DNA from 2 places in the Peribacillus sp. NPDC055009 genome. Region 1 is predicted to be linked to the other one. Evidence: a T-box and tRNA genes for the amino acid it is inferred to sense, from the RefSeq annotation. Region 1 holds a T-box; the other holds one or more tRNA genes.
What was found. A T-box is a leader RNA that pairs with one kind of tRNA and senses whether it is charged. The one in region 1 lies ahead of glyQ (glycine--tRNA ligase subunit alpha), so its partner is inferred to be a tRNA-Gly.

Region 1 (6,505 bases):
CCATAAGGCAAAAAAACAGGATGAGTCCACACTCGAAGCGGACTACCGGTATCCCGGACCGAGGGCGGTAATGAAGGAAGTAGCCGTCATCGGCATAGCCGATAGTGTGGAAGCTGCAGTGAGATCGATGAAGCACCCAACGCCGGAGAAGATTGAAGAACTGGTAAGTTTCATCATTCAGGACAGGATTTCTGATGGTCAATTTGATGAATGTGACATTACTATGAGAGAATTGAGTATCGTGAAGCATTCCTTATGTGAATCGCTTAATGGTATCTTCCACTCCAGGATTGAATATCCGGAGTCGGATAAATTAGGACAGAAGGTGAAAGAATGATTTTAGCTATCGATTTAATGGATGAAACGAACGAAGTAACGGAGGAAGCTCAGCATCTTGTTGAAAGCATTCTGCAATTTGCGGCAAGAAAAGAAAACATTGAAAAAGACACCGAGCTGTCTGTTACATTTGTTGACAATGATAGGATTCGGGAAATCAATAAAGAATATCGTAATAAAGATTCAGCTACAGATGTCATTTCTTTTGCACTTGAAGAAATGGGAGAAGATGAAGTGGAAATTGTCGGGGCCGAAATGCCCCGCATGTTAGGGGATATCATCATTTCCATTGAACGCACGAAGGAACAGGCTGAAGAATATGGTCATTCATTTGACCGGGAACTTGGATTTTTAGCTCTGCATGGTTTTCTTCACTTATTAGGATTTGACCATATGAATGAAGAAGATGAAAAAGTGATGTTCACAAAACAAAAGGAGATCTTGGAAGAATATGGACTTTCAAGAGAAGGGTAAAAAAAGGTATCCTTTACTAAAAAGTTTCTCTTTTGCCTGTCAGGGAATTTTGGAGGCTGTTCGGACTGAACGCAATATCAAGATTCATTTCGTGTTAACGGTCATCGTCGTATTCTTTGGTTGGTACTTCTCATTGAATGGGATGGAGTGGCTTTTCATTTTAGCGGCCATAGCCGGCACGATTACCTTGGAGCTCGTTAATTCAGCGATTGAAAGGGTAGTGGACCTGGTAACGGATCAAATCCATCCGCTTGCCAAGCAGGCAAAAGATATTGCAGCCGGAGCTGTATTCATATATGCTATATTTTCTATAATAGTTGGATTGATTATATTTTTGCCCAAGTTTGGCCTGTAGGTTGCCGAAATGGTACTCAATTTGAAAGGAAGATGTGAATTGAATACAAAGGAATTGATTGAGGAAGCTAAAAAAGCAAGGGATAAAGCTTATGTGCCTTACTCCAAATTTAAGGTGGGGGCAGCCCTTTTAACCGCTGATGGAAAGGTCTATCATGGTTGTAATATAGAAAATGCAGCATACAGCATGTGTAATTGCGCCGAGAGGACAGCTTTATTCAGTGCTTATGCCCATGACGATAAAAAATTCGTTAAACTTGCAGTCGTGGCAGATACCGACGGTCCCGTTGCTCCATGCGGGGCATGCAGGCAGGTTATTTCAGAACTGTGCGAAAAGGATATGCCGGTTGTTTTGACCAACTTAAATGGGGATATAAAAGAATTAACAGTACAGGAATTGCTTCCAGGAGCTTTTTCACCGGAGGATTTGAATGGATAAATTATTTAATGATACACAAGTAAAAGATTACAAATCAGGTTTCATTTCGATTATTGGACGACCTAATGTTGGGAAGAGTACATTTCTGAATCGGGTCATCGGCCAAAAGATCGCCATTATGAGCGATAAACCGCAAACTACAAGAAATAAGGTCCAAGGTGTACTTACGCAAAACGATTCACAAATGATTTTCATCGATACACCCGGCATTCATAAACCAAAGCATAAGCTTGGTGATTTCATGATGAAAGTGGCCACGAATACATTGAAGGAAGTCGATTTGATTCTCTTCATGATCAATGCGACTGAAGGATACGGACGCGGTGACGAGTTTATCATTGAAAAACTTCAATCCGTAAAAACGCCTGTTTTCCTGGTTGTAAACAAAATCGATGCGATGCATCCGGATGATTTACTTCCGATCATTGAAAAATACCAACAGCTTTACCCTTTTGCGGCAGTCGTTCCGATTTCTGCGCTTGAAGGAAATAACGTTGATACACTGCTTGAGCAAATCAAGGAACATCTGCCTGAAGGTCCCCAGTTTTATCCTGCTGACCAAGTGACCGACCACCCGGAACGTTTTATCATTTCCGAATTGGTCCGCGAGAAGGTTCTGCACCTTACACGGGAAGAAATTCCGCATTCGGTGGCTGTTGTCATCGATTCGATTAAAAAAATGGATAACAGCGACACCATTAATGTCATGGCGACGATCGTTGTCGAACGTGATTCACAAAAAGGCATTGTCATCGGAAAGCAAGGGAAAATGCTTAAAGAAGTCGGTAGCCGTGCCAGAGTGGATATCGAAAACTTATTGGGCTCAAAGGTTTTCCTGGAACTGTGGGTGAAGGTGCAGAAAGATTGGCGTAATAAAGCAAGCCAACTTCGTGATTATGGCTTCAATGAGAGCGAGTATTAATTAACAAAATTTACGCGTCATGAAAGTTCGGAAAACGGTCAAGCTAATCATATGGTCGGATATTCATATTGCTAGTTAAAAATGAAAGGTGGGCTTTATATGTTGGATTTTACCTGGGAATTATTCTCTGAAACAGGTAATGTGGACACCTATTTGCTGTTTAAGGAGATAGAAGTCGAAAGACAGGAAAGACACTTGGTATTGAATGATGAGCTAGCAGAAATTGATTTTCCCGTTTCATAGGTTAGCCTTGGCGAGCATGGGTGGTGTCTTGGTATGCTCCAAAAATGTGAGGGCATTGTCATAAGGCGAACTGCATATGGAGAAAATAACAAAATCATTACTATATATACCCGTGAGCTAGGAAAAATCGGCGTTATGGCTAGAGGGGCCAGTAAACCTAACAGCAGGCTTTCTGCAGTCACACAGCTTTTTTGCTCCGGGTATTTTCTTGTAACTACATCAACCGGACTCGGAAGTCTTCAGCAAGGCGAAATGGTCGATTCACTCCGTTTCATAAGGGAGGATCTTTTTGCCACTGCTTATGCTTCTTATATTGTTGAATTGCTTGATAAAAGTGTCGAGGATAAGAAACCGAATCCATATTTGTATGAGTTGCTTTCGCAAACCTTGCATTACATAAACGAAGAATATGACGCAGAGGTATTGAAATTCATTTTTGAAATGAAGATGCTGCCCGTCAATGGGATTAACCCAGTGCTGAATCAATGTGCTGTATGTGGTGAAACGGAAGGGGAATTCTCCTTCTCGCTTCGGGAAGCGGGCTTTATCTGTCACCGCTGCCTGGGGAAAGACCCTTATCATTATAAAATTTCAGCTGCAGCTGTAAAATTGCTGCGAATCTTTTATTATTTCGATTTATCAAGGCTCGGAAACATTTCCGTCAAGCCTGAAACGAAAAAAGAACTGCGAAAGATCATCGATGCTTATTATGAGGAATATTCAGGTCTGAACTTGAAATCAAAAAAGTTCCTGAATCAGATTGATACGATGAAAGATATGTTTTAGGATCTGACCTATTGACATTCCTTGTTAGTTTGTATAAAATTCTAAACATCAAAATAAGAAGATTGCGTTGATGGAAAAGAGTATCTGTCATTCTCCATAAAAAGCGAACCCGGGACGGTGGAAGCCGGGATATGGATTTACAGGGAAGGGCGTTTCCGGAGCATGTTGCTTTGAAAAGAGGCCGTTTTATAAACGGCAATTAGGGTGGAACCGCGGGTATACTCTCGTCCCTATGCATTTCGCATAGGGACGGGAGTTTTTTGTTTGCCCAAATGTGATGGGTTCCGACCTGATTTTAAAAAGAGCCGTTTTAAATAACCTGGAGGTGTACGATGAATATTCAAAATATGATTTTAACGTTACAAAAGCATTGGTCTGAACAAGGCTGCATATTGATGAATGCTTATGATGTCGAGAAAGGGGCAGGAACGATGAGCCCATACACGTTCCTGAGAGCCATTGGACCGGAGCCTTGGAGCGTTGCTTACGTGGAGCCATCACGCCGTCCTGCTGACGGTCGTTATGGTGAGAACCCTAACCGACTGTATCAGCACCATCAGTTCCAAGTGATCATGAAGCCGTCGCCTGACAATATCCAAGAATTATATTTGGATTCTTTACGCGCTTTAGGGATAAATCCGCTTGAGCATGATATTCGCTTTGTGGAGGACAACTGGGAAAACCCATCACTAGGGTGTGCCGGTCTCGGTTGGGAAGTGTGGCTTGATGGAATGGAAATAACGCAATTTACATATTTCCAACAAGTGGGCGGTCTTGAGTGCAAGCCGGTTTCCGTGGAAATTACATACGGGATCGAACGTCTCGCTTCATACATTCAAGATAAGGAAAACGTATTTGACCTGGAATGGACAGATGGATTCACAGTTCGGGATATATTTGGACAGCCGGAATACGAACATTCGAAATATACGTTCGAAACCTCCGACCTTGATATGCTGTTTCAGCTTTTCACGATGTATGAAAAGGAAGCGCATCGCCAAATGGAAGAAGGTCTTGTACATCCCGCATATGATTATGTTTTGAAATGTTCACATACATTTAACCTTTTGGATGCCAAAGGTGCCATCTCGGTGACGGAAAGAACGGGTTATATTGCCCGGTGCCGTAACCTAGCGCGCAAGGTTGCCAAGACCTTCTATGAAGAGCGGGAAAAATTAGGCTTCCCGATTCTGAAAGTGAAAGGGGAGAATACAAATGAGCAAGCGTGATTTGTTATTGGAGATTGGATTGGAAGAGCTGCCTGCCCGTTTTGTGACAGCATCAATGAAACAGTTGTCAGATAAGGTGCAGCAATGGCTAAAGGAAAAAGCGATTGAATTCGGAACGGTTGAAGCCTTTTCCACACCAAGACGTTTGGCCGTACTGGTGAAAGACGTGGAAGAGTCCCAAAAGGATATCGAAGAAGAAGCAAAAGGCCCGGCTAAGAAAATCGCTTTGGACAGCGAAGGCAACTGGTCTAAAGCGGCATTGGGATTCGTCAGGGGTCAAGGAATGACTTCAGAGGACATTTATTTTAAAGAACTCAAGGGTGTGGAATATGTCCATGTGAATAAATTCATAAAAGGACAGCAGACCGTTCAGCTTTTATCTGAGCTTGCTGAAATCATCAGCGGCATGACGTTTCCGAAAAATATGCGTTGGGCCAATCAGGAGCTCCGCTTCGTCCGTCCGATTAAATGGCTGATTGCCTTATTCGGCAATGACATTGTGCCATTCAGCATTGCTGATGTGGAAACGGGCCGTGAAACAAAAGGACACCGTTTCTTGGGCGATAGCGCTAGCATCGAACTGCCGGAACTGTACGAAGATACGCTAAAAGAACAATTTGTTATGGCGAATCCAGATAAACGCCGGCAAGTTATATTGGATCAGATTAAAGAGCTTGAGCAGGAGAAAGGCTGGATCATCCCAGTCGATGAAGATCTGCTTGAAGAAGTCAATAATTTGGTAGAGTATCCAACGGTGTTATTTGGAAATTTTGAAGAAGAATTCCTTGAGCTCCCAGCTGAGGTGCTTATCACATCGATGAAGGAACATCAACGTTATTTCCCTGTTAAAGATCAGGACGGGAAACTGCTTGCTCACTTTGTAACCGTGCGTAACGGCGATGACCGCCATTTGGATAAGGTTTCTAAAGGTAATGAAAAAGTATTGCGTGCCCGCCTATCTGATGCAGCATTCTTCTATAAAGAGGATCAGAAAAAAGAGATTTCGGATGCTTTGAAAAAGCTTGACAGCATCGTTTATCATGAAGAAATCGGTACATTAGCCGAGAAAACTGCCCGGGTAACTGCTCTGACGGGTGACCTTGCGGATGCTTTGAATTTAAAGGCGGAAAAAGAAATGGCGCTTCGGACAGCGGCAATTGCCAAGTTCGATTTGGTGAGTCAAATGGTTTATGAATTCCCTGAATTGCAAGGGTATATGGGTGAAAAATATGCGCTCTTAAAAGGTGAAGCCAAAGAAGTGGCCGCGGCTATCAATGAACATTATATGCCAAGACATGCGGATGACAATGTACCGCCTTCAGTCATTGGTGCGGTTGTGAGTTTAGCTGAAAAAATTGATACTTTGTCTTCATTCTTCGCTATTGGCGTCATTCCGACCGGTTCCCAGGATCCTTACGCATTAAGAAGGCAGGCGAGCGGTGTCGTCCAAATCCTAGCGGAGAAGAAATGGAATATTTCACTAGAGGAGCTTATTGTTTTAGGCCTTAAAGGACTGGAATCAAAAGGCATCTTAAATCGTGATCTTGAAGAAGTTAAAGCGGATATGTTCACATTCTTTAAAGCGCGTGTCAAACACCTGCTTCAAGAACAGCAAATCCGTTACGATTTGATTGATGCAGTTCTGTTCAATGAGATCGGTTATATCCACTCTATCGTGGAACGTGCACATGTCTTGGATGCTAAAAAGGACGAAGCAGGGTT
Region 2 (6,505 bases), on a different contig from region 1:
TCATTGGAATCCGCAGGCACCGATCCATATTTTCTTGGATCAGATCTTTCGGGAGCCCCGTCGTTTCACGGCCAAAAATGAAGAATATCTCACTGTCTTGATCACTGTAATCAAAGCTGGAATGCGGCTGCTCCCCGAATTTCGTCAAGTAATAAAATTCACCGCCGGCATTTTTTTCAAAAAACTCTTCTAACGAATCATAATAATGGATCTTTACATTCTCCCAGTAATCGAGCCCGGCCCGTTTGAGCTGTTTGTCATCCGTCGAGAAACCGAGCGGGCGAATGAGATGTAAAGACGTATCCGTCCCTGCACATGTTCTTGCGATATTTCCTGTATTTGCTGGAATCTGTGGTTGATATAAAACTACATGTATTGACACTTCATTTTCACCTCTAGTTTGAACTTCACCTTAATTATAGCATTAAACAAAAAAGACTAAAAACCAATCACCCTCCATCCAAAATCACAAAGAATTTATAAACGATGTTCGGTGTGTATCTCGTTGAATCCTCATATGTCCAATACCGGTGTCGGCTGTTCATCGTATGTGCATTCACTAGCGGCATCCCGTCCTGATCCTTCGCCGTTACGATCAAGTTATGATCAAACCGTCCGTCCCCTTCGAAATCTATACAAAGGATATCTCCCAAATTCAATTCCTTGGCCGACTCGACCTGCTTTGTCCTGATGGCATTCCCGGCTTTAAGCAGATGATATAAAGAATGGGCCGTCGTCCATGTATAACTCCAGCTTTTCCCTCTTATCCACCAGCCCTTACTTTTATTTGGGGCCCCCCACATCGGTATTCCTCCTGCATGTAAACATTGTGAAATGAAATTCGTACAATCATCAGTGAATTTATGATAAGCGGGATTGAATTCGTTCCACCAACGCTCGGCATATTGGACAGCCTTCATCCGATCATATTTATATGCGAGACGCTCTGCGCCTGGATCACATTTTGGCGGTGCCCCTTCGGTTTCAAAGCTCGGAATCAGCTCACTTTCATCCACTATATAACCATTTCGAAACCGGGCCTCCCTTTCCTCCATTTCTTCTTCTATATAAAATGAATCCTCCTGTTTCAATAAATATTGCAGGTGCACGTGATATGTCAGAACTGTATCATTGTCTTCCTTTCTCTTTGAATGTACCTTGCCTGCCGCATTCACCCGAACAATTTCCGCAGCACGGTTTCTCATCATTTCCTTCTTCAAATGTAACTTCCTTTCACCCCGTTCCAGATCATCGGAAGTATAAAACTCCACTCTTTCTTGTAAAAGGCGTTGCAACTGTTCCCTCAAGTTCATACCCTCCTTCTTACCATCTATGCTAATGTGTATGTATGAGGGCATGGACAAAAACACAATTTCATAAAATGTGGGAGTTTCAACTTTATTTATATAATGATACTTTTAAAAAGGTTTCCTTGAAGGTAACGGAATATTCTAAGCCAAAAAAAGCCGCCCCGTTAATATTTACCGGGCGGCTGCATTTAGATATCATTTTGTTTCCAAGGTAAACTGCAGTCCTTTCTCAATTTCCGCCAATACCTCTTCATCCGTTTCCTTCATTCTTGCATCTTCCAATGCGGAAACAGCCTGCTCCCGGCCAATTTTCCCAACTGCCCAGGCCGCCGTCCCCCTGATGACAGGCCGCGGATCATCCTTCATGACCTGTATCAATTGAGGCAATGCCGTTTCATCTTTGAAATGGGCCAATGCTAAAATGGCATTTCGTTGGATTGGTTTTTTACCGCGCCAAGAGCCAGATACATGGCCGTATGTCTCTTTGAAGTCCCGATTTGAAATCGAAAGCAGCGGTTTTAACAGCGGTTTCGCCAGCTCCGGGTCGGGTTCCATCTCTTCATGAAAATGAAAATCCATTCCTTTATTTTTCGGACAAACGGTCTGGCATGTATCACATCCATACAAACGATTGCCTATTTTCGTCCTGAACTCATCCGGAAGGAAACCTTTTGTCTGCGTCAAGAACGCAATGCAACGCTTGGAATTTAGCTGCCCGCCCTGAACGAGCGCTCCAGTCGGGCAAACATCGACACATTTATTGCATGTCCCGCATTGATCTTCCATCGGTTGATCCGGTTCAAATGGCAGGTTGGTTATCATGTCTCCCAAGTATACATAAGACCCGAATTCCGGTGTGATGATCATACTGTTTTTTGCACTCCAGCCAATACCCGCACGCTCAGCCACTGCCCTATCAGATAACTCGCCCGTATCAACCATGGACTTCATCATTGCTCCTGGCACCTTATCACTAATGAAATCCTCAAGTAACTGCAATTTATTACGAAGAACGGTATGATAATCCGTTCCCCAAGACGCCCGGCAAAAAATCCCCCGGCGCTCACTTTTTGTACTTTGCGGAGCATCCTTCAATTTAGAAGGATAAGCAAGCGCAATCGAAATGATGGATTGCGGTTTATCGAATATCAATTCAGGCCTTACCCTTTTATCAATATCGGCTTCTTCAAACCCTGACTGATAATCCAGCTCCTGTTGACGTATCAACCGACCTTTCAATTCGGTAAAGGCCGTGGCCGATGTAAAGCCGATTTTATCGATGCCGATTTCCTTACTATATATAATCACTTCTTGCTTGAATGTGTTCATATCCATATTAATCACCTACGTTCATTCAGTATTCCCATTGAAAGCTTGAATCTTTTTCAAACCATTGCTATCTATGATAAACTAATTGCAATCATTTTTGGAGGTGAAACCGTTGGAAATTACCGTATCAGCTAATCTTAGCAGTAAAATCCCTCAATTCAAAGTTGGGATCATTACATATGAAAACATCGAAGTAGGTCCCTCCCCGCAAATGGTGAAAGGAAGACTTCAATTATTTCAGGAAGCTCTTTTCTTCGATCTTGAAGAAAAGGAATTGACCGACTTTTCCGGCATTAAAGTGTGGCGGGAGATTTTCAAGGCTACTGGAACAAATCCGTCACGGTACCGCCCCTCCGTGGAAGCCCTTTACCGTCGAGTAAAAAAACAGAATTACTTGACACCCATTCATTCAGCCATCGATTTAAATAACTTCTTCTCGCTGTTATATGAAGTTCCGATTGGCATTTATGATGCGGAAAAATTATCAGGAGACATCTCGATTAAGATCGGAGAGGAGTCAGATGGTTATGAAGGTTTGAACGGCCGCTTGAATTCCATGGAGAATATGATTACATCTGCCGATCATGTGGGCGCATTCGGAAGTCCTTACGTTGATTCAGAACGCTCGAAAGTCACCGAAGAAACGAAAAAAGCTATCCAAATCATTTATTTACAACCCAATACTCCAATCACGGAAGCAGATCAGCTGACGAAATCCCTGATGGACATGTTCCTTGAAATCCATGGTGGTGAAGGGACTTACTCGATTGTAGAAGGATAATTAAAATTTGAACGAAATTAAACCCTTTCCACAATCGGAAGGGGTTTTTATGATTTTTCCAATTAATAAAACCAGTCCTCTAGTATCCTTTTATTCAACCGATCGATCCATACCCTGAAAAAAGCGATAAAATGATTCCTGGATTTTAAGAGCATAAAGGATCACCTAGCTTAAACTTGGTTCGGGATGAGTCTAGCCTACGGACTTTTCTTAAATTACATTCCAGTTGATTCCAGAAATCCGCTCCCTTTCCGCCGACTGTCTGCCAAGCCTCATCAAAGCAAGCGCCTGTCGAGTCCATTAACAGTGTCTAAACAGACCTCAACTACATAACTTGCAAGTTTGGACAAAAAAAAGCACACACTTAGTCAAACTGATTCTACTTACGTAGTTAATCACATTGACTAAGTTAGTGCTGAATCGAAATCCCCACTCTCCAGGATGGAGGATAATATAAAAATAAATGAACAATAAAAAAATCCCACTGTAAACAGTAGAATTCTTGTAATAATATTTAAACGCAAAGCTTCGTTCTCCAGGTAACGAAACCCTACGTTATGAGTATGTATTGGAGCGGGTGAAGGGAATCGAACCCTCATCATCAGCTTGGAAGGCTGAGGTTTTACCACTAAACTACACCCGCATATTCTTGTAGAAGTTTGTCGAATTACCAATCAACAAAATTAATTATATAGTTTAATGTGAAAAAATGCAATAGTTCTTTTTAAAAAAATTAATAATTAACGTATTGTAACGTTAATATATTCATTCACTCTAGTAAAAATGTTAAAAAGTCCTCTGAATCAGAGAACTTTTTCATCCTATATGATGATCTAAGACCAAATGACTTCCATTAACCGCGGATAAACCTGCTGTGCCGTTTCAAGCAGCATGATTAACTTCCTGAACGCCAGATCCGGTACGATGTCCCCCTCAATGGAGTATGAATACCGTATGGAAATGGTCCCATTTTCCTCATACAGCTTAGAATACCTAAAATTAGCATTATATTCATTCAACAGTGTATGTACATCCTGTTTCTTTTCAGGATTCTTCAACTCGGCGACATTAAAGCAAAATAAGTCCGCCACATTTTCATCTTGATTGAAAGCAAATACTAAAAGGACCTTCCAGCCGTCCTTTAACTTTTGCTCAGCCCTAAAAAAGGTGGTGCCATCTTCATTCAACTCATTCATATAGATTTTCTCACTAGTTAAAAAATCACGAAATTTAGCAACGTTTGACATGGTTCATCACCTTTCTCTTTGTAATTACATTTTATAATGAAAACTGGCATTTTTACAGACTTTTCTATAAACCTTCCAATCTCATCCTATTAATAGGGGCGAAGAATCACTCATTTAAAGAAAGGGATTCAAATATGATCTCCCGGATCAATAGATTGATTAGCCAGTTGCTTCTCCGGAAAACTGAAGCGCATCTTGTAGGTCCAAAATTTCCTGACGGATTTTTGAATATCCTTCTATTTCTGGCACTTCTTTATTCGTATGTGATCGACTTTTATCGGCCGCTATCGCCATGTTTTCGAAAACATACAGCAACTGAGCAAGCTCCCGCTCTGAAAGGATTGGCCGTTCAGAGGATTTTAAGCTGGCATTTAGATAATATCCCAACTGTTCTATCGAAAATATAACGGGCCAAAGAGATTCCAATCTAGCCTTGTTTTTGAATATCTCACCAAGGGATGCATTGTACACGGTTAATAGATTCACCATATTTGTTTGCATTTTGTTCCTTTCACTGCTTTCATCAATTGCAAGGTCATTATCTTTTTCAGAGAACGCCATCAATAATAGCTGCCCTTGGCTACGAATCGTTTTGGCTATTAAATGATTGAGAAGACTGGATGCCGAACGACTTCCGAGTAACAGCGACCCAATAAGCCCTATCAAGCTTCCAACGACAATATCGGTTATCCTTACAGTCGCAAAAAAACCGAAATCATAGCTTTGAGATGAATATTCCGCCATGATCAATGCTGAAGGGGTAAAAAACATCGCCGCCAATCCATAATTCCGAACGATGAAAAGCTCTGTAATGAATGTCAAAGATAAAATGATCAGAACGATGATGAATTCGTTATGAACGGCTGCTAGAATTAAACTTGCTATCAGGAGTCCGATTACCGTCCCGAAAGTCCTTTGGACCGCCCGATGGAATGTGGAGATGATGGTCGGACCCGACATAACGGCCGCACAGGATAAGGGAATCCAGTACGAACGGTTAAAATCGGCGGAATAGGCGATGATCGCCGCAATGGTAAGGATTGTTCCATATCGAACGGAAGAGAGGAAAACAATGGAATTCTTATCGAACGCCCCAAGAAAAATGGTCTTTAAAGAAGGCTTGGTGATGGTTGCTGCTTGATCGATTTTCTGTACAGGTTCATTCATGATGGCATCTGCATTGTAAATCATCATGAATAACGCTTCCACCTCATCAGTCATTTGGTCAGGTTGAAGGATCTTTTTTTTATTCTTTTTTCCAGATGCAATGGAACCGGCCAAGGCACGAACGGAATGACCTAATTCTGGCGGCATCACGATCTTTTTGTTCAAGGTAATCTCCAGAGCCTCCAAGAATATGGCATTGGCATGTTCATTCAATAGATATAATCGCTTCAACTCATCTGGACTTCGCCTGTTTGAAACCCCCGCTAACAGTGTATCTTCAGCGTGTTTCATCGCCAATACGGTTCTTTGTCTTGCTTTATTGAATGTCTCGGTGCCCATGGAATCAAAGAATGCCCCCAATTCTCTGTACACCTTTTCTACCGCAAGCGATTCTGGTCCATGAGGGTTGAAAAACCAGCCTAACATACAGATTATCCATGATAGTGCCCCACCCATTAAAACGAGGCCACCACGCAATGGGGCAAGGCTTTGGTCAACGGGCATACCTGTCGCAAGCGCAAAGCTCAAGACGAAGAATACCGCCGAAGGACCGGTTATCTTTAATGCACCAAATACAAAAAAAACACTGGCCCCGATGATACCCATCATTATGGCTGTTCCTAATTGGTATGGAGCCAAAAGCGTCCCTAAAACAACAGATAAAGCAAGAC

Region 2: it encodes a tRNA-Gly, which carries the amino acid that the T-box ahead of glyQ (glycine--tRNA ligase subunit alpha) is inferred to sense. The anticodon was not compared.

Annotation. Positions count from the first base shown of each region.
Region 1 is NZ_JBSGVZ010000004.1:108,098-114,602, forward strand. It holds gene ACWF5P_RS08755 (HD family phosphohydrolase) at 1-337, shown strand, start outside; gene ybeY (rRNA maturation RNase YbeY) at 334-810, shown strand; gene ACWF5P_RS08765 (diacylglycerol kinase family protein) at 788-1,165, shown strand; gene ACWF5P_RS08770 (cytidine deaminase) at 1,205-1,603, shown strand; gene era (GTPase Era) at 1,596-2,525, shown strand; gene ACWF5P_RS08780 (YqzL family protein) at 2,625-2,768, shown strand; gene recO (DNA repair protein RecO) at 2,802-3,554, shown strand; T-box leader at 3,613-3,789, shown strand; gene glyQ (glycine--tRNA ligase subunit alpha) at 3,887-4,783, shown strand; gene glyS (glycine--tRNA ligase subunit beta) at 4,770-6,505, shown strand, end outside.
Region 2 is NZ_JBSGVZ010000016.1:101,522-108,026, reverse strand. It holds gene trmL (tRNA (uridine(34)/cytosine(34)/5-carboxymethylaminomethyluridine(34)-2'-O)-methyltransferase TrmL) at 1-382, opposite strand, end outside; gene ACWF5P_RS20665 (amidase domain-containing protein) at 450-1,307, opposite strand; gene queG (tRNA epoxyqueuosine(34) reductase QueG) at 1,506-2,645, opposite strand; gene ACWF5P_RS20655 (phenylalanine--tRNA ligase beta subunit-related protein) at 2,752-3,420, shown strand; tRNA gene ACWF5P_RS20650 (tRNA-Gly) at 3,990-4,063, opposite strand; gene ACWF5P_RS20645 (YbjN domain-containing protein) at 4,254-4,667, opposite strand; gene ACWF5P_RS20640 (FUSC family protein) at 4,827-6,505, opposite strand, start outside.